Prochlorococcus marinus str. MIT 0917: one gene and its partner. Each later gene encodes a partner of the first gene's protein in a complex. Links are inferred from orthologs where the notes say so. Each region holds a gene or a part of one and is shown in the gene's direction. Other genes may lie near its edges. The genes, in order: secY and secA.

The links.
Region 2: the proteins of secY (region 1) and secA are in contact, whole or in part, in a crystal structure (PDB 3DIN), measured with the Thermotoga maritima proteins. The link is inferred for Prochlorococcus marinus str. MIT 0917 from one-to-one orthologs. Residues at the interface, in WP_004081795.1 of Thermotoga maritima: Glu108, Gly109, Glu110, Glu111, Ala236, Glu237, Arg238, Arg239, Ile240, Thr241, Ile242, Gln243, Tyr244, Ala245, Arg246, Arg247, Val248, Thr249, Gly250, Arg251, Arg252, Val253, Tyr254, Gly256, Ala257, Ser258, Thr259, Tyr260, Leu261, Pro262; in WP_004082002.1 of Thermotoga maritima: Glu261, Ala262, Arg263, Lys300, Ala301, Arg302, Thr303, Ile304, Ile305, Leu323, Tyr324, Asp325, Pro326, Val329, Ser330, Tyr333, Ile336, Lys340, Phe345, Val349, Glu363, Phe364, Tyr374, Ser375, Gly376, Gly377, Glu393, Ile395, Thr482, Ser483.

What each region holds. Positions count from the first base shown.
Region 1 is NZ_CP114784.1:1,086,611-1,095,072, reverse strand. What follows is about bases 5,124-7,970. They hold secY (preprotein translocase subunit SecY), read left to right. Parts: upstream 5,124-5,810; coding sequence 5,811-7,130; downstream 7,131-7,970. Other genes in these bases: rpmJ (50S ribosomal protein L36), read left to right, coding at 7,749-7,865; O5637_RS06340 (adenylate kinase), read left to right, coding at 7,156-7,704; rplO (50S ribosomal protein L15), read left to right, coding at 5,299-5,751; rpsE (30S ribosomal protein S5), read left to right, coding at 5,124-5,293. Outside these bases: rplV (50S ribosomal protein L22), read left to right, coding at 1-197; rpsC (30S ribosomal protein S3), read left to right, coding at 197-931; rplP (50S ribosomal protein L16), read left to right, coding at 944-1,429; rpmC (50S ribosomal protein L29), read left to right, coding at 1,426-1,638; rpsQ (30S ribosomal protein S17), read left to right, coding at 1,649-1,915; rplN (50S ribosomal protein L14), read left to right, coding at 1,912-2,277; rplX (50S ribosomal protein L24), read left to right, coding at 2,325-2,636; rplE (50S ribosomal protein L5), read left to right, coding at 2,730-3,269; rpsH (30S ribosomal protein S8), read left to right, coding at 3,289-3,690; rplF (50S ribosomal protein L6), read left to right, coding at 3,708-4,250; rplR (50S ribosomal protein L18), read left to right, coding at 4,284-4,652; more of rpsE, read left to right, coding at 4,667-5,123; rpsM (30S ribosomal protein S13), read left to right, coding at 7,977-8,342; rpsK (30S ribosomal protein S11), read left to right, coding at 8,410-8,462. UniProt on the Escherichia coli protein: The central subunit of the protein translocation channel SecYEG. Consists of two halves formed by TMs 1-5 and 6-10.
Region 2 is NZ_CP114784.1:1,186,769-1,195,792, reverse strand. The notes cover bases 3,331-6,739. They hold secA (preprotein translocase subunit SecA), read left to right. Parts: upstream 3,331-3,704; coding sequence 3,705-6,539; downstream 6,540-6,739. Other genes in these bases: O5637_RS06915 (ATP-binding cassette domain-containing protein), read left to right, coding at 6,563-6,739; gmd (GDP-mannose 4,6-dehydratase), read right to left, coding at 3,331-3,482. Also shown: O5637_RS06945 (peptidase domain-containing ABC transporter), read right to left, coding at 1-103; O5637_RS06940 (peptidylprolyl isomerase), read right to left, coding at 100-843; O5637_RS06935 (DUF6447 family protein), read right to left, coding at 932-1,117; O5637_RS06930 (DUF4214 domain-containing protein), read right to left, coding at 1,190-2,368; more of gmd, read right to left, coding at 2,427-3,330; more of O5637_RS06915, read left to right, coding at 6,740-7,939; O5637_RS06910 (ABC transporter permease), read left to right, coding at 7,908-8,705; cysE (serine O-acetyltransferase), read right to left, coding at 8,742-9,024. UniProt on the Escherichia coli protein: Required for protein export, interacts with the SecYEG preprotein conducting channel.

The sequences.
Region 1 (8,462 bases):
TTGCGAATGCAGAAAACAATCTTGGTCTTGAACCTTCTTCGTTGTTTATTAGCACTGCTACCGCTGATATGGGTCCACCAATGAAACGCTATAGACCTAGGGCTCAGGGCAGAGCATTTGCAATTAAAAAGCAGACATGCCACATCAGCATTGCTGTTTCGGCCACTCAATCAACCAATTCTGAGGACTCGGACTGATGGGACATAAAATTCACCCCACTGGAATTAGGCTCGGTATCACTCAAGAGCATCGTTCTAAATGGTATGCACCAAGTAAAACTTATCCTTTACTACTCCAAGAAGATGATCGGATCCGTACTTTCATCAAGAAAAAGTATGGAGCAGCAGGTATAAGTGATGTCCTGATTGCTCGAAAAGCAGATCAACTTGAGCTTGAATTAAAAACTGCTCGGCCAGGAGTCATAGTCGGTAGGCAAGGAAGTGGTATTGAAGAACTTAGATCTGGTATTCAAAAAACAATCGGTGATAGAAATAGACAAGTACGTATCAATGTTGTTGAAGTAGAAAAAGTTGATGCAGATGCTTATCTTCTTGCCGAATATATTGCTCAGCAACTAGAAAAGCGTGTTGCCTTTAGACGAACTATTCGAATGGCTGTTCAAAGAGCACAAAGAGCTGGTGTCTTAGGTCTTAAAATACAAGTAGGCGGAAGGTTGAATGGCGCTGAAATCGCACGTTCTGAATGGACACGAGAAGGAAGAGTTCCTCTACACACTTTGCGAGCAGAAATTGATTATGCAACCAAAGTAGCTACTACAACCTATGGCGTTTTAGGAATCAAAGTATGGGTTTTCAAAGGTGAAGTTCTTCCTAAAGAAGAACAGCCATTACCTGTTGGTTCTTCTCCTAGACGCAATAGGGGGAATCGAAGACCTCAACAATTTGAGGACCGTTCCAATGAAGCTAAATAAGGAGTTTTAATCATGCTTAGTCCAAAAAGAACCAAATTTCGCAAACAACAGAGAGGCCGTATGCGCGGCGTTGCTACTAGAGGCAATAAAATCGCTTTTGGTCAGTTTGCATTGCAAGCTCAAGATTGTGGTTGGGTTACCTCAAGACAAATCGAAGCAAGTAGACGAGCTATGACTCGTTATGTAAAAAGGGGAGGACAAATTTGGATTCGTATTTTCCCTGATAAGCCTGTAACGATGAGGCCTGCCGAGACAAGAATGGGATCTGGTAAAGGTAACCCAGAATTTTGGGTTGCAGTTGTCAAGCCTGGTCGAATCTTGTTTGAAATGGGTGGCGATGAAATTACAGAGGAAATTGCAAAAGAGGCAATGCGTCTTGCTCAATACAAACTGCCAGTAAAAACAAAATTTATTTCTCTAGAGGAAGATCTCAATAAGGGAAATTATAAACCTGCTAAAACGCCAGTTACAGCAGATAATTCGGAGTCATCATCATGAGTAAAATAACCACGAAAGATGTTAGGAATCTCTCTGATTCCGAGATATCAGAAAAGATTGAAAATCTTCGTAAAGAACTTTTTGATCTTCGTTTTCAGCAAGCTACAAGACAGCTAGCTAAAACTCACCGTTTCAAAGAGGCACGCACCGAACTTGCTCAACTTTTAACGGTCTCTAACGAGCGAAGTCGCTCAAACACATCATCTTGATTTTTTAGTTATGGCACTTAAGGAAATGGTCGGCACTGTTGTCAGTGACAAAATGCAAAAAACAGTCGTAGTAGCGGTGGAAAATAGATTTCCACATCCTATGTACCAAAAAATTATTAGTCGGACTACTCGATATAAAGCTCATGATGCAGAAAACAATTGCAAAGTGGGAGACAGAGTTCGAATTAAAGAGAGTCCTCCAATGAGTGCTCAGAAAAGATGGACGGTTATAGATGTTCTTGTGAAGGGTATGAAATCCAAGGAGGCTGCAAAATGATTCAGCAAGAAACATTCCTAACTGTTGCAGATAATAGTGGTGCCAAGCGTTTGCAATGTATTAGAGTCTTGGGCTCTAATCGTCGTTATGCCCATGTAGGCGATGTGATAGTTGCTTCAGTTAAAGATGCAATGCCAAATATGGGAGTAAAAAAATCAGATGTGGTCAAAGCAGTTGTAGTGCGTACCAGAGCTACGATGCGCAGAGAAACAGGAAATTCAATTCGCTTTGATGACAATGCTGCGGTGCTTATTAATGATGATCAAAATCCAAGAGGTACAAGGGTATTTGGCCCCGTTGCACGCGAATTAAGAGAGCGCAATTTTACTAAAATTGTTTCCTTAGCACCTGAGGTTATTTAGTCATGCCAGCAATTAACAAAACCAAAGTATCTTCTGATCGGATAAAAATGAAGATCAGGAAAGGAGATACAGTTCAGATTATTTCTGGAAAGGATAAAGGTAAGACCGGAGAAGTCCTTCAAACACTTCCTCATGAAAATAGAGTTTTAGTGAAGGGAATTAATCAAAGAACAAAGCATTTAAAGCCATCACAGGAAGGAGAAACGGGTCGAATAGAGACCAAAGAATTTTCTTTGCATGCTTCAAATGTAATGATCTACTCAACTAAAGAAAAAGTTGCTAGTAAGGTTGAAATTTTTATAGATAAAGATGGGTCAAAGAAACGGCGATTAAAGAAGACAGGGGAATTAATTGATTAATTAATTCACTATTCCTTTGTCTGAATTAACTAAAGCAGACTTTCTTTTCCCACTTGAATTCTGACCAAGACCAGAATCAACTTTTTTCCAGCAATGTCACTAAAAACCCGCTACCGAGAGACAATTAGACCAAAGCTTTTAAAAGACCTCGGTCTGAAAAATGTTCATCAAGTTCCTAAAGTGCAAAAGGTCACTTTAAACAGAGGACTTGGTGAGGCTGCATCTAATTCAAAAGCTTTAGAAGCTTCTCTAGCTGAAATGGCTACCATTTCTGGGCAAAAAGCTCTTATAACAAGGGCCAAGAAAGCAATTGCTACCTTTAAAATTAGACAGGGAATGCCTATAGGTTGTGTAGTCACACTTAGAGGTGACCGCATGTACGCCTTCTTGGAAAGGTTTATTAATTTGGCACTTCCAAGAATTAGAGATTTTCGTGGTGTGAGTCCAAAAAGCTTTGATGGCCGAGGAAATTACACCATTGGAGTCAAAGAGCAACTTATCTTCCCTGAGATTACTTTTGACAAAGTCGACACTATTAGAGGGATGGATATCACAATTGTGACCAGTGCTTCCTCTGATGAACAAGGTAAGGCTCTTCTTAGTGAAATGGGAATGCCCTTCCGTAAAAAATGAGTTTGATTAGCTAAATACTATGGCCAACCACGATCCAATTTCAGACATGCTCACTCGCATAAGAAATGCAAGTGAAAAACGTCATGAAAATACCAAAGTCCCTGCTTCAAGAATGTCTCTTAGTATCGCTAAGGTTCTTCAGCGTGAGGGATTTATTGCAGAAATCAATGAAGAAGGAGAAGGCTTTCGAAAGCAGCTCATTCTTGGATTGAAATATACTGGTAAGCATCGCTCACCCATTATTCGTTCAATGCAGCGAGTCAGTAAACCAGGCTTGAGGATTTATAAAAATACTCGAGGATTACCAAAAGTTTTAGGAGGCCTTGGAGTTGCAATAATTTCCACCTCTAAGGGAGTCATGAGCGATCGTGATGCTCGCAAGCAAGGTGTTGGAGGAGAAGTCCTCTGCTACGTCTGTTGATTGATTAGGTATTTATTATGTCTCGTACTGGAAAAAAACCAATCTCCCTTCCCGAAAAGGTAGATGTAAAACTCGAAGGACTTTCTATCACTGTAAAAGGTCCAAAGGGTCAACTGCAGCGAACCCTTCCTACTGGAGTCAGCCTAAGCAAAAATGACAACATAATTGTTGTTAAACCTATAAATGAAAAGAGACAGTCCAGGGAAATGCATGGACTATGCAGATCTCTTGTGGCAAATATGGTTGAGGGCGTTAGTAATGGTTTTACAAAAAAACTTGAGATTGTAGGTGTTGGCTCAAGAGCTCAAGTAAAAGGAAAAACTCTTGTTGTTAGTGCCGGTTATAGTCATCCAGTTGAGGTTGTACCTCCAGAAGGCATTACTTTTAAAGTTGAAAATAATACAAATGTGACTGTAACTGGTCCTGATAAAGAATTAGTTGGCAACGAAGCTGCAAAAATAAGAGCAATTAGACCTCCTGAACCTTATAAAGGTAAAGGGATCAAGTATGAAGGAGAAAACATAATTAGAAAAGCTGGTAAGTCTGGCAAAGCTTCTTAATCTTGCTTATTTGTCTTTTTAAATTTTTTAGCCATGTCAAAACTTTCTAGAAAACAACAGACCCAAAAACGACATAAACGCTTGAGGAGAAACTTAAGCGGAACAGAGGCTCGTCCAAGACTTGCTGTATTTCGGTCTAATAACCACATCTATGCTCAAATAATAGATGATGATGCTCAAAATACTATATGTGCAGCATCAACCCTCGATAAAGACCTCAAGGCTTCTTTAAAAGCTAATGCTGGAAGTTGCGATGCCTCTACAGCAGTAGGAGATCTTGTTGCCAAAAAAGCTTTATCAAAAGGCATCAAACAAGTTATCTTTGACAGAGGTGGGAACATCTATCATGGCAGGGTTAAAGCTCTAGCCGAAGCGGCCAGAGTGGCAGGCTTGAACTTTTAATTATTGCTTTAATAATGACAGACTCTAAAAACCAGTCACCAAATAAAAAAACTTCTGGATCATCAGATAATCCTCCTGCAGCTGATGGTAGGCAGGAAAATCGCCGCAACCGTGGTGAAAAACGCGGAGGGAGAAGAGATAGAAGAGGTCAAGAAAGAGACTCTGAATGGCAAGAACGCGTTGTTCAAATTAGAAGGGTCTCTAAAACAGTCAAAGGTGGAAAGAAAATGAGTTTCAGGGCAATAGTTGTAGTGGGAAATGAAAAAGGCCAAGTTGGAGTTGGGGTAGGAAAAGCGGGAGATGTTATTGGTGCTGTTCGGAAAGGAGTTGCTGATGGAAAAAAACATTTAGTTCGTGTTCCTTTAACTCGAAATAGCTCAATTCCAACTCTCTCTAACGGCAGAGATGGAGCAGCAAGTGTATTAATTCGTCCTGCAGCGCCGGGAACAGGTGTAATTGCAGGAGGTTCAATTCGTACTGTTTTAGAATTAGCTGGAATTAAGAATGTACTTGCTAAGAGGTTAGGTAGTAAGACCCCTCTTAATAATGCTCGCGCTGCAATGGTTGCTTTAAGTGAGTTAAGAACTCATAAAGCCACAGCAAAAGAGCGTGGTATCTCCCTTGAGCAGATTTACTCTTAAAAATCATGACTATTAAATTAGAAGCCCTTCAGTCAAATAAAGGATCTAGACGTAAAAAAATGCGTAAAGGTCGAGGTATAGCTGCTGGCCAAGGAGCTAGTTGCGGCTTTGGAATGCGTGGGCAAAAATCTCGATCAGGAAGACCTACTCGTCCAGGATTTGAGGGTGGTCAGATGCCTTTATACAGGCGAGTACCAAAACTAAAGCATTTCCCAATAGTTAATCAGAAAAATTTTACTGTCCTCAATGTTTCGACTTTGAATGATTTGAAGGATGGTACTGTGGTTAACCTTGATTTATTGGTCAAGGAGGGTATTTTGACAAAACCAAAATATCCTCTAAAAATTCTTGGTAACGGCAAATTAGAAGTTAAATTAACTGTTCAAGCTGCTGCTTTCACAGCATCCGCCAAAAAGAAAATTGAAGACCTTGGAGGAACCTGTGAGTTGTACACTTAAGTGTTGTTTCTTTGAAAATATAATTTTATACATTAGCCTCAAATAAATTATCATTTTAAATGTTAATAAGTCGTGGTCGAAATCCAAGTGCAGGCGAGGTGATTACCCAGCTTTTCACTAACGAGGAGCTAAGGGGAAGAGTGTTTACGACCCTTGGTTTATTGTTAGTTGTTCGACTAGGTATTTACATTCCCATGCCTGGGATAGATAGAGAGGCTTTTAAAACTTTTATTGATCAGGGAGGTCAACTTATTGGATTCCTTGATATCTTTACAGGCGGTGGAATCTCAACTTTGGGTGTTTTTGCATTAGGTATTCTGCCATTCATTAATGCGTCAATAATTATTCAATTGCTTACTGCTTCATTACCTCAACTTGAAGATTTACAGAAGAATGAGGGGGAGGCAGGAAGAAGGAAGATTGCCCAAATCACTAGGTATGTGGCTTTGGGTTGGGGCTTAGTTCAGAGTACAGTTTTTGCTTTGATTCTTAGACAGTACGCTGTCGCAGGTCTTAGTGAAACTGAATTTGTTATTCAAACATCCTTGGCATTAGTTACTGGATCAATGATAGTGATGTGGCTTAGTGAGATTATTACTGAAAAAGGTATAGGCCAAGGTGCTTCTTTGGTTATTTTCTTGAATATTGTTGCAACTTTACCTAAGGCACTGAGCTCTACTATTGAAAAAGCTCAAACCGGAGATAGAGCAGATGTTTTGGGGATAATAATTCTTTTGATTGTTTTTTTAATTACTATTGTTGGCATTATTTTTGTTCAAGAAGGTGCTAGAAGAATCCCAATAGTAAGTGCAAAAAGCCAAATGGGAGGAACAGCGCTTTTGCCAAGTAGACAAAGTTATCTACCTCTTAAGTTAAATGCTGGAGGTGTTATGCCAATAATTTTTGCTTCTGCATTGATTTTCCTCCCAATAACAATTGCAAATTTCACTCAAAACCCTTTACTTATTAAGGCTGCTAGTTCACTGAATCCAGGCTCATCTAATCCATGGCCTTATGCAATTACCTTCTTTGCATTGATTCTAGGTTTTGCTTACTTTTATGCTTCTTTAACGATTAACCCAATAGATATTGCATCTAATTTAAAAAAAGGTGGTGTTGCAATTCCTGGAGTAAGGCCAGGAGGTTCTACTTCTAATTATCTTTCAGGTGTGCAAAACCGTCTTACTTTACTTGGTGGATTATTTCTAGGTTCTGTTGCTATTGTCCCTGCCGCAGTAGAGAGAGCGACTAATGTACAAACTTTTCAAGGGCTTGGAGCGACTTCCTTATTGATTTTGGTAGGAGTTGCAATAGATACATCTAAGCAGATTCAGACTTATGTAATTTCTCAAAGATATGAAGGATTGGTGAGACAGTAAAATTTTTTGTATGATTTTTATTTAAATGAAAAAAAAATTACTTTTCCTTGGCCCCCCTGGCGCAGGTAAAGGAACGCAAGCAAATCTTTTATGCAAAAAATACGGATTAGTTCATCTTTCCACTGGAGATTTACTTAGAGATGAAGTCTCCTCTGGTTCTGTTTTAGGTCTCAAAGCTGCTGAGATTATGAATAAAGGAGAATTAGTAAGTGATGAATTAGTTCTCTCAATTGTTGAAGGAAGATTGGTAAATATTAATGAGGGGTGGTTACTTGATGGGTTCCCTAGAAATGTTAATCAAGCTAATTCTCTTGAAAATCTTTTAGAAAAAATCAAGCAACCTTTGGAAGGAGTTATATTAATAAAAATTGCTGACGATTATTTAATTAAAAGGCTTTTAGAAAGAGGAAGGCAGGATGACAATGAACAAGTAATAACTAACAGACTGAAAATATACAGAGACAAAACCTCTCCTCTAATTGATTTGTATAAGAAGCAAGGTATTCTCAAGGAGATAGAAGGTAATGCTGACATAGATGTTGTTTTTTCATGCATTGAGAAGTCTTTAGGCTGACGATGTAGTAAAGTTATAGTTTGGAAATAGGAGAGTCTCACCAAATGAAGGTTAGATCCTCAGTCAAAAAAATTAGTCCTGACGATCAGATCGTGAGGCGAAGAGGCCGAATCTATGTGATAAACAAGAAAAGGCCTCGTAACAAGCAGCGTCAGGGCTGATTCCTGACTTTTTAAGAAGTCTTAAACGATTAATTTTTTTCGTTTACTTCTTTCAACAACGTCATCATTAATTTATGATGATTTTTATTGTCCTCTTCGATTTATCCCTAAGTGGCACGGATTTCAGGCATCGATATACCTCGCGAAAAGCGGGTAGAAGTTGCCCTTACTTACATCTACGGCATTGGCTTAACCAGAGCTCAGGCTATCCTTGAAAAGTCAGGTGTTAATCCTGATATTCGTGTAAAGGATTTAGAAGATAGTGATATTCAGAAGCTCAGAGCTGTTACTGAAGAATTCACTCTTGAAGGAGATTTAAGGCGTCAAGAAGGAATGGCTCTTAAACGACTTCAAGATATCGGATGTGTACGTGGACGGAGGCATAGAATGAGCCTGCCTGTTCGTGGTCAACGAACAAGAACTAACGCTCGCACAAGGAGAGGAGCTAGAAAAACTGTTGCAGGAAGAAAGAAATAATATTTTTAGACTACTGTTACCAACTAACTGGTAATTTACTAAATTTTTTTAAATAAAACACAGCCTAATGGCTACAACCTCAAAGAAATCCGGTTCTAAGAAGTCAAAGCGCAACGTTCC
Region 2 (9,024 bases), 100 kb from region 1 along the record:
AACCTAGAGGATATTTTAAGTACTCTGCCTCACGTTCTATGAGTTTTAAATTTTGATCACTAATCTCACTAAATGCTTTTATTGATCTAAAATTAATATTCATTTTGCTACACCTTTGTTTTTTATTTCATTTTTTAGTAAAAAATTATCTGAAATGTTGCTTACTTCTGCTTCTATCCATTTGTCGAATAACTCCAATACCATTTTTTCTTTCATAAAACTATCAAATTGAGCTGAATCGTAAGATTCGACTCTTACTACTAAATGTGATCCTTGAATCTCTATAGGTGGTTGCGTTACCCCTGGTTTACTATTGGTTAATAAGGTCACAAGTCTTGGATGTGCTTGCTTCAAAGGAATTGGACCAATTATACCGCGAGTTCTATTCTCTAAACCTTCTGAGTAAAGTGTAGCTAAATCTCCAAAATCACTTTCTCCTTCTATAATCCTTAAGTAAAACTCCTTTGCTTTAAAAATATCTTTTACTCTTATTAAGCTATATACAACTATATCTAACTCTTCCTTCCTCTCAATAAATCTTGACTCAGCCTTGTGACTGAAGTTTGTTATGCAATATTTCGTTAATCTAAATTCTTTATTTGCTCTTTCTTGTAAATCACTTTCAGTCAATTTATTAGTTGTTATCCATTTCTCTAAGGCTTTTGAATCGGTTATACCTAGTTTTTTTATAAAACGTTGAAGTGCATTTTCCTCCTCTTCCTTGCTAAGAGCGATCTTTGACAGCAATTCTTTAATTAATTCTCCTTTAATAAGAGGTTTAATTAATTTATTTTCTTGCAATACTGTTATGCATTCTTCAGGGAAGAGATCTATTGATTTCATTAAGAACCTATAAATTTAACAGAATGATTGATAATTAAAAGTTTGCTTAATAGATTTTTTGTTTTGTATTTTTTTATTTTGCAATATCTTATTCCTCAATCTCAGATTTAAGTGCTGAGGTATAAGCAGCATATGCAGTTTTATATACTGCTATTTGACCCTCTAGTTTTTTTATTTCACCTTGAACAAATTGTATACTTGCTAGCTGTTCTTTAGCTTGATTACTTAAGTCATCAAGATTGTATTCTTTATCATCTATAGTAATGGTTGGCATTTTGAAATTGTTATAATTAATCAATATACATTAACACAAGAAAAGTGTCCAAATAGTTTCCTAGAAATGCAATCAAATAATGTTTGTTTCATTTAAGAAAACTGACTTGTTTTCTGAGGACTCAGAAAACCCAATAAGTAAATCACTTCTATCCTCCAATCCTGTCTCGATTTGATTGTACCAATATTCAAAACCCTCTATATCAGGCGTTCTATTTAGAACATTGCTGTAAAGATTTGTAATATAGTCATGATTGCTGGAATCGGTTCCATATGTATTCTTGAATTCTTCTGATATTAAAAATGAATTAGCTGTTTGTTTGTACGTGTTTTCACCAGAAACATTTTTTTCTATCCAATATTGTAAACCACTATTATCTGGAAATCTAGAAAAAGCCGCATTATAAAGTCTATATATTTTACCCGAAATATCATCTTCTGATTTAATTAGGTTAAATACGCCAACAATATCTGTTTCAACATTAATTGATTTATCAGTAAATTTTAGAGTATTAATTTCCGTGATATTTTCATATCCTATATCCGTTTTAATAAAATAATTTTTATTTTTAGACTGTTTGAATTTATAATTAGAACTATTATCTTTATAGTCTATAAATCCTAGATCATCTTCTCTACCCCACATTTTTATTAGTGCATTTAAGTCAACTTCTGAGAACCATGTGTTCCAATCATTAGCCCCTTTGTTATATGACATTATAGTATCCCATGAATCCCATAGAGGATTAGTTGGATCATTAAATGGATGCCCTAATCCAAGTGAGTGTCCAATTTCATGCAATATAGTATTAAGATTAGCTTTTTGATTATTTTGAGTAGTTGAAGGATTATCTTTCCAAAGTATTTCCCACCAGTACCCTGCATTAGATTTTTGTTGAATTACTTGACCTATGACATTTTCCTTGAATCCTGAAGAGTAGTTTACATGGTAAATATCAAGCATAGATCCATTATTTGTAGACATTGGAGCGAAATCAATATCAATAATTTCATCAATTTTATTCAATGATTCTTCTATGAAATTCTTATACTGTTGACTATGGCCTAAGTTAAAAGTAGTAATTTTATCTGTAATTATTGTATTACTACTTCCTGATATATTATATAGTGAAAGATCATTCCATCCATATGTATTATCAATATAATAAGTTATTATTTCTTTATTTGATAACGTTATTTCTGTATGAGATTTAAATTCATTATTTATAACGGCACTGTAAATTAGATCCATTTAATTAATTATAAGTTCTGATGTTTTAATATTTCATTCATTATAGATATTCTTAAAGCTAAGAAGATAATTCTTGTAAAGTTAATTTTCGATCATGATTAATCATTTCTCTGATCAAATCTTTGATTGTTGTTTTAGCTTTCCATGAAAGTTTCGATTGTGCCTTTTGGGCATCTCCTAGAAGATTATGTACTTCGCATGGTCTGAAGTATTTAGGATTTATTTTGATAACTATTTTACCATTATCCTTTCTTTTCCCAACTTCATTGAGGCCTTCACCTTCCCATATAATTCCTCCCCAATTCAATTCTTCAGCTGACATCTCAATGAATTTTCTAACAGAAGTCATTTGACCTGTCGCGATAACATAGTCTTCTGGAATATCTTGTTGAAGCATTCTCCATTGCATCTCAACATAATCTTTGGCATGACCCCAATCACGTAAAGCATCAATATTGCCCATTGATAAATAGTCTTGAGTTCCAGCATCAATTCGGCACAGCCCTAGAGTGATTTTTCTAGTTACAAAATCCTCTCCTCGTCTTGGTGATTCATGATTAAATAAAATGCCGTTGCATGCAAAAATTCCATATGATTCTCGATAGTTAATAGTTATCCAATAGGCGTATAACTTTGCAACTCCGTATGGGCTTCTAGGGTAAAATGGAGTGTTTTCTGATTGGGGACTTTCTCTTACAAGACCGTAAAGTTCAGAAGTGCTTGCTTGGTAAATCTTTGTTTTCTTTGTTAGGCCTAATATTCTAATAGATTCTAAAATCCTTAGTGGTCCAAGTGCATTGGTTTGAGCGCTATATTCAGGTAAATCAAAACTAACTTTTACGTGACTTTGTGCTGCTAGATTATATATTTCATCAGGTTTGATTTCACCGATAATTCTCAGAATATTTGTGCTTTGACTAATGTCACCGTAATGAAAATGCAAGTTATTTTTGCTTTGATCATTGATTAAATGTTTAAGTAAATTTGTATTGACTTGACTGGATCGTCTTATGAGACCATGTACTTCGTAACCTTTACTCAAAAGTAATTCAGCAAGGTAGCTACCATCCTGCCCTGTAATTCCTGTGATCAGTGCGATTTTGCTTTGAGGCACTATTTTTCATTGTGTTTAATACAAGATCTTACTTCATTGGCGATTTGTCAAAAAAATATTATCCTTTACTGATTAATTATTTTAAAATGAGTAGACTTAAATGTTTATAAATTGTGCTTGTAAATATAAATAATATTATTTTTATATTAATTTCATTTGATTCTTTACTATTGCTTGTTGAGTTAACAATATAATATAATTTTCTAACCAATATAAACATATATGTTTGCGAAATTATTAGGTGACCCAAATACAAGAAAAATTAAACGATATGCTCCTCTCGTCTCAGATATAAATTTGTTTGAAGAAGAATTGGTTCTTTTGAGTGATGACGATCTGAGAGCACGTACAAGTGATTTTAAGATCAAGCTGAAAAAAGTTTCATCATTTAAAGAACAGCTTTCTTTGCTGGATCATCTGCTCCCAGAAGCATTTGCGATTGTGAGAGAGGCTTCTAAAAGAGTATTGGGAATGAGACATTTTGATGTTCAACTTATTGGAGGGATGGTACTTCATGAAGGACAAATTGCCGAGATGAAAACAGGAGAGGGTAAGACATTGGTTGCAACATTGCCAAGCTATCTAAATGCCTTGACTGGCAGGGGGGTCCATGTGGTTACTGTTAATGATTATTTAGCTAAAAGAGATGCTGAATGGATGGGACAAATTCATAGATTTCTTGGTCTTAGTGTTGGATTGGTCCAGCAGGATATGAATCCACAACAAAGAAGAGAAAATTACAATTGTGACATAACATACGCTACTAATTCTGAATTGGGTTTCGATTATCTAAGAGATAATATGGCTGCTGATAAATCAGAAATAGTCCATAGAGATTTTCAGTTTTGTGTTATTGATGAAGTTGATTCGATTTTGATAGATGAAGCAAGAACACCTCTAATTATTTCTGGACAAGTAGAAAGATCTCAGGAAAAATATCAAAAAGCTGCTGAAGTAGTAAATAACTTATTAAGAGCAAAAGAATTAAGTAAAGAGGGAATTGATCCAGAGGGAGACTACGAAGTAGATGAAAAACAAAGGAGTTGTATATTGACAGATGAAGGATTTGCTAAGACTGAAAAGTTTTTACAAGTGCAAGATTTGTACGATCCAAAAGATCCATGGGCTCACTACGTTACCAATGCTTTAAAGGCAAAAGAGCTTTTTATTAAAGATGTTAATTACATAGTTAGAAATAAAGAAGCTGTAATTGTTGATGAATTTACTGGCAGAGTTATGCCTGGTAGAAGGTGGAGTGATGGACAGCATCAAGCTATTGAAGCAAAAGAAAATCTACCAATACAACCAGAAACTCAAACACTGGCTTCAATTACATATCAAAATTTCTTTCTTTTATATCCCAGACTTTCAGGAATGACCGGAACTGCAAAAACTGAGGAAGTTGAATTTGAAAAAACTTATAAATTAGAGACTACAGTTGTTCCAACTAATAGGAAGATTTCCAGAGCAGATTGGGTTGACCAAGTTTTTAAAACTGAATCTGCTAAATGGAGAGCAGTTGCAAAAGAAACTGCTGATATTCATCAAAAAGGCAGACCTGTACTTGTTGGAACTACAAGTGTTGAAAAGAGTGAGTTGTTAAGTACTCTTTTGTCAGAGCAGCAAATACCTCACAACTTATTAAATGCAAAACCTGAAAACGTTGAGAGAGAAGCTGAAATAGTCGCACAAGCAGGGAGAGAGGGCGCTGTAACTATTGCGACTAATATGGCTGGAAGGGGAACGGATATTATCCTGGGTGGAAATAGCGATTACATGGCTCGATTGAAAATAAAGGAAATTCTTAGTCATCGTTTAGTCAAGCCAGAAGAAGATCATAAGCCACCTATTCCTCTACAAAGAAAGACTAATTCAGAGGGATTTTTGGAAGCTGCAAATTCGAGTACTTTTAGTTCAAAAAAAATTCAATCTGAATCTTTAAAAAATATCTATCCTGCTTTGTTGACTGAAGACACAGATAAAAAACTAGCTTCTTTGTCTGCCAAATTGGTTAAAGAATGGGGAGATAGAGCTTTAAGTTCCATTGAGCTAGATGATTACATTGCTACTGCGGCTGAAAAAACGCCTACTAAGGATAAAAATATTGAGGAATTAAGAAGTGCAATACAAATAATCAAAACAGAGTATGAGGAGGTTTTGTCGAGTGAAGAGGAAAGAGTAAGAGAGGCAGGTGGCCTTCATGTGATTGGAACTGAGCGTCATGAGTCTAGGAGAGTGGACAATCAGTTAAGAGGTAGATCTGGTAGGCAAGGAGATTTAGGAAGTACTCGTTTCTTTTTATCGTTAGAAGACAACCTTCTTCGTATTTTTGGAGGGGATAGAGTTGCAGGCCTTATGAATGCTTTTAGGGTAGAGGAAGATATGCCTATTGAGTCGGGTATGCTTACTCGTTCTTTAGAAGGTGCTCAAAAAAAAGTTGAAACTTATTATTATGATATTAGAAAACAAATATTTGAATACGATGAAGTAATGAATAATCAGAGAAAAGCTGTTTACTCAGAAAGAAGAAGGGTATTAGATGGTAGAGAGTTGAAACTTCAAGTTATAGGTTATGGACAAAGAACTATGGAGGAAATAGTTGAAGCATATGTTAACGAAGATTTACCACCTGAAGAGTGGGACTTAACTAATTTAGTTTCTAAAGTGAAAGAATTTATATATTTATTGGATGATCTTAAACCTGAAGATTTACTTGGACTAAATAAAAGTGAATTAAAAGATTTTTTGAAAGAGCAGCTTAGAAATGCTTACGATATGAAGGAAGCTCAATTAGAACAAACTCATCCAGGAATAATGAGACAAGCTGAAAGATTCTTTATTCTTCAGCAATTAGATACCCTTTGGAGAGAGCATTTGCAGGCTATGGATTCACTAAGAGAATCAGTTGGATTAAGAGGATATGGACAAAAAGATCCTTTAATTGAATACAAAAATGAGGGCTACGATATGTTTTTAGATATGATGATAAACATGAGAAGAAATGTAATTTATTCCATGTTTATGTTTCAACCTACTCAAAAGAAAATAGAAGAATAATTTCAACCATTTAATTGACTGAAATGATTAATATTGATTCCAATGAATTGCAAAAATTATACATAGCATATTTTGGAAGACCTGGAGATCCATCTGGAATAAATTATTGGCTTTCACGAGTTAATGAATCAATTACTATTAGAGAAATATCTCATGAATTATCTAGACAGGATGAATATAAACAATCTATTTCTCAAGATAAATCTATTGATTTTAAAATTAATAAATTATATTTAAACTTATTTAATAGAAAAGCAGATTTTGAAGGTTTGAATTATTGGATGGATAGGATTAATGTTGAAGACTATCAAATTGCAGATGTAGTATTTGAACTTTTGTATTCAACTAATAAGTCTTACTCTATTAATTCTGAACAAGAATTAAATGATATAAATATTTTACAAAATAAGATTTCTGCTGCAGAATTATTTACTAAACAAATTAGTAAGAGCATTACTTTGATTAATTTATATAAGCCTGCTTCAATATCCCCTTGGCTGTCAGGTAATGCTTTCGCTAGAGTATCAAATTTTCTAAGTAATATAACTTTTCAGAAAGTCAACATTGAGCAGATAAGGGATGTTGTTTTCTCGTTATCCGATGATTCAATAAATATGCTTAATAATCCAGCTATAGAAATTAGAGATTTATCTATTTCTATACCTATTTATCATTTAGAAAACAGGTCTCTTACCAAGAGATTTACAAAGAAAGTTATTAACTTTACAGGTGGTGCCTTAGATCAATCTAAAAATAGAACTAATGTAATCGCACTAAATAATATAAATTTGACTATCATGAAAGGAGAAAGAGTAGGGCTAATTGGTCATAACGGTTCTGGTAAAAGTAGTTTTCTAAGATTGATATCAGGCATTTATTTACCTACAAAAGGAAATATCAATGTTTTAGTAGATGTTTATCCTATGCTCCAAAAGACCTTTTTAACTAGTTCAGAACTTTCTGGAATTGATGCATGTAAAGCACATTATTTACTTAAAAATCACAGTCTAAAAGGCTTCGAACCTTTCTTAAATGAAATAATAGAATTTTCAGGTCTAGGTTCCTATATTTCTTTGCCTATAAAAACTTATAGCGATGGAATGTCTGCAAGATTAATTTTTTCTATTCTTACCTCAAGTCCTCATGATTGTTTGGCTATAGACGAAGGGTTTGGAACAGGTGATGCTGACTTTTACGATAAAGCTGAAGAGAGAATGAAAGAATTTATGGAATCCGCAGCAACTTTATTTTTAGCGAGTCATTCTGAAGAACTTTTAAAGCAATTTTGTAATAGAGGCATTGTTTTTAGCCATGGATCAATTGCATATGACGGCCCTTTAGATGCTGCATTGAATTACTATCATACTCATGACTATTATCGTAAAAATGTTGTTGGGTAATTTTAAATTTGCTTTTAAAAGTAGGAAGGCATGGTGGTATACAGCTACCTCAAGATCAAGAGCAAGATTTGCTAGAACTACTCTTGGAAGCTTTTGGTTAGGTTTTTCTAATTTATTATCTATCGGGACTTTAGGGATTGTTTATGGTACTGTTTTTTCCGTAGAAGACTTTAGGTCTTATTTTATATATTTAGGATTTGGTCTACTCATTTGGAATACAATTAGTTCATCTATCTCGAATTCACCTAATCTGTTTGCATGTAATTCATCGAATATTAAGAATATGAATCTGAAGCCTATTTTTTATACTTTAGAAGAATGGGCTTTTCAGATACAAACTTTTATTCAATCTTTTGTATTAGTGTTTTTTGTATTTCTTTTTTTAAAAATTACATTAATAAGTAATTTATTAACTTATTCATGGATACCATTGTTAAATTTATTTATCTTCATATATTGGTTCCCGGTAATTGTTTGCTTGATTTGTGTTCGGTTCACAGATATTGCTCAATTAGTCCCTATAGTTCTCCAGTTAGTTTTTTTAACTTCCCCAATATTATATAGAAAAGAAAGTTTAGGTTCTTTAGATTGGATTACAAATTTAAACTTTATATATCAGATTTTAGATCCTCTTAGAATTAGTATAATTAGTGGATATATAAATTATCAGCATTCAATTTTAATTTTGGGCATTAATATAGTAGGTCTTTTTTGTACAATTAAATTGCTTGATTTTGAGAGTAAGAGATTACCCTTCTTGCTTTAAATAGAGGGTGAGAAAGATATAAATTTATTCAATTAACTATTTCACATCATCGCCAATAAATTCTATAATTTCCTTATCTCTTATGTTTTGTGATTCTCCAAAGATGATATCTTCATTCTTTTTATTATTTTGAATATTAACTACTAGATCTTGTAATCCTAAAATATCAGTTTCTAATTGATCAATTCTTTCCATAAGATTTCGTAAAACATTGGCTTCTGTATCTGGGAGTGCAGAATGTGCCAACGGATTTATTTTGACTCCACTTTGATGAACTATTCGGCCAGGAATGCCGACAACAGTACAATTTGATTCAACA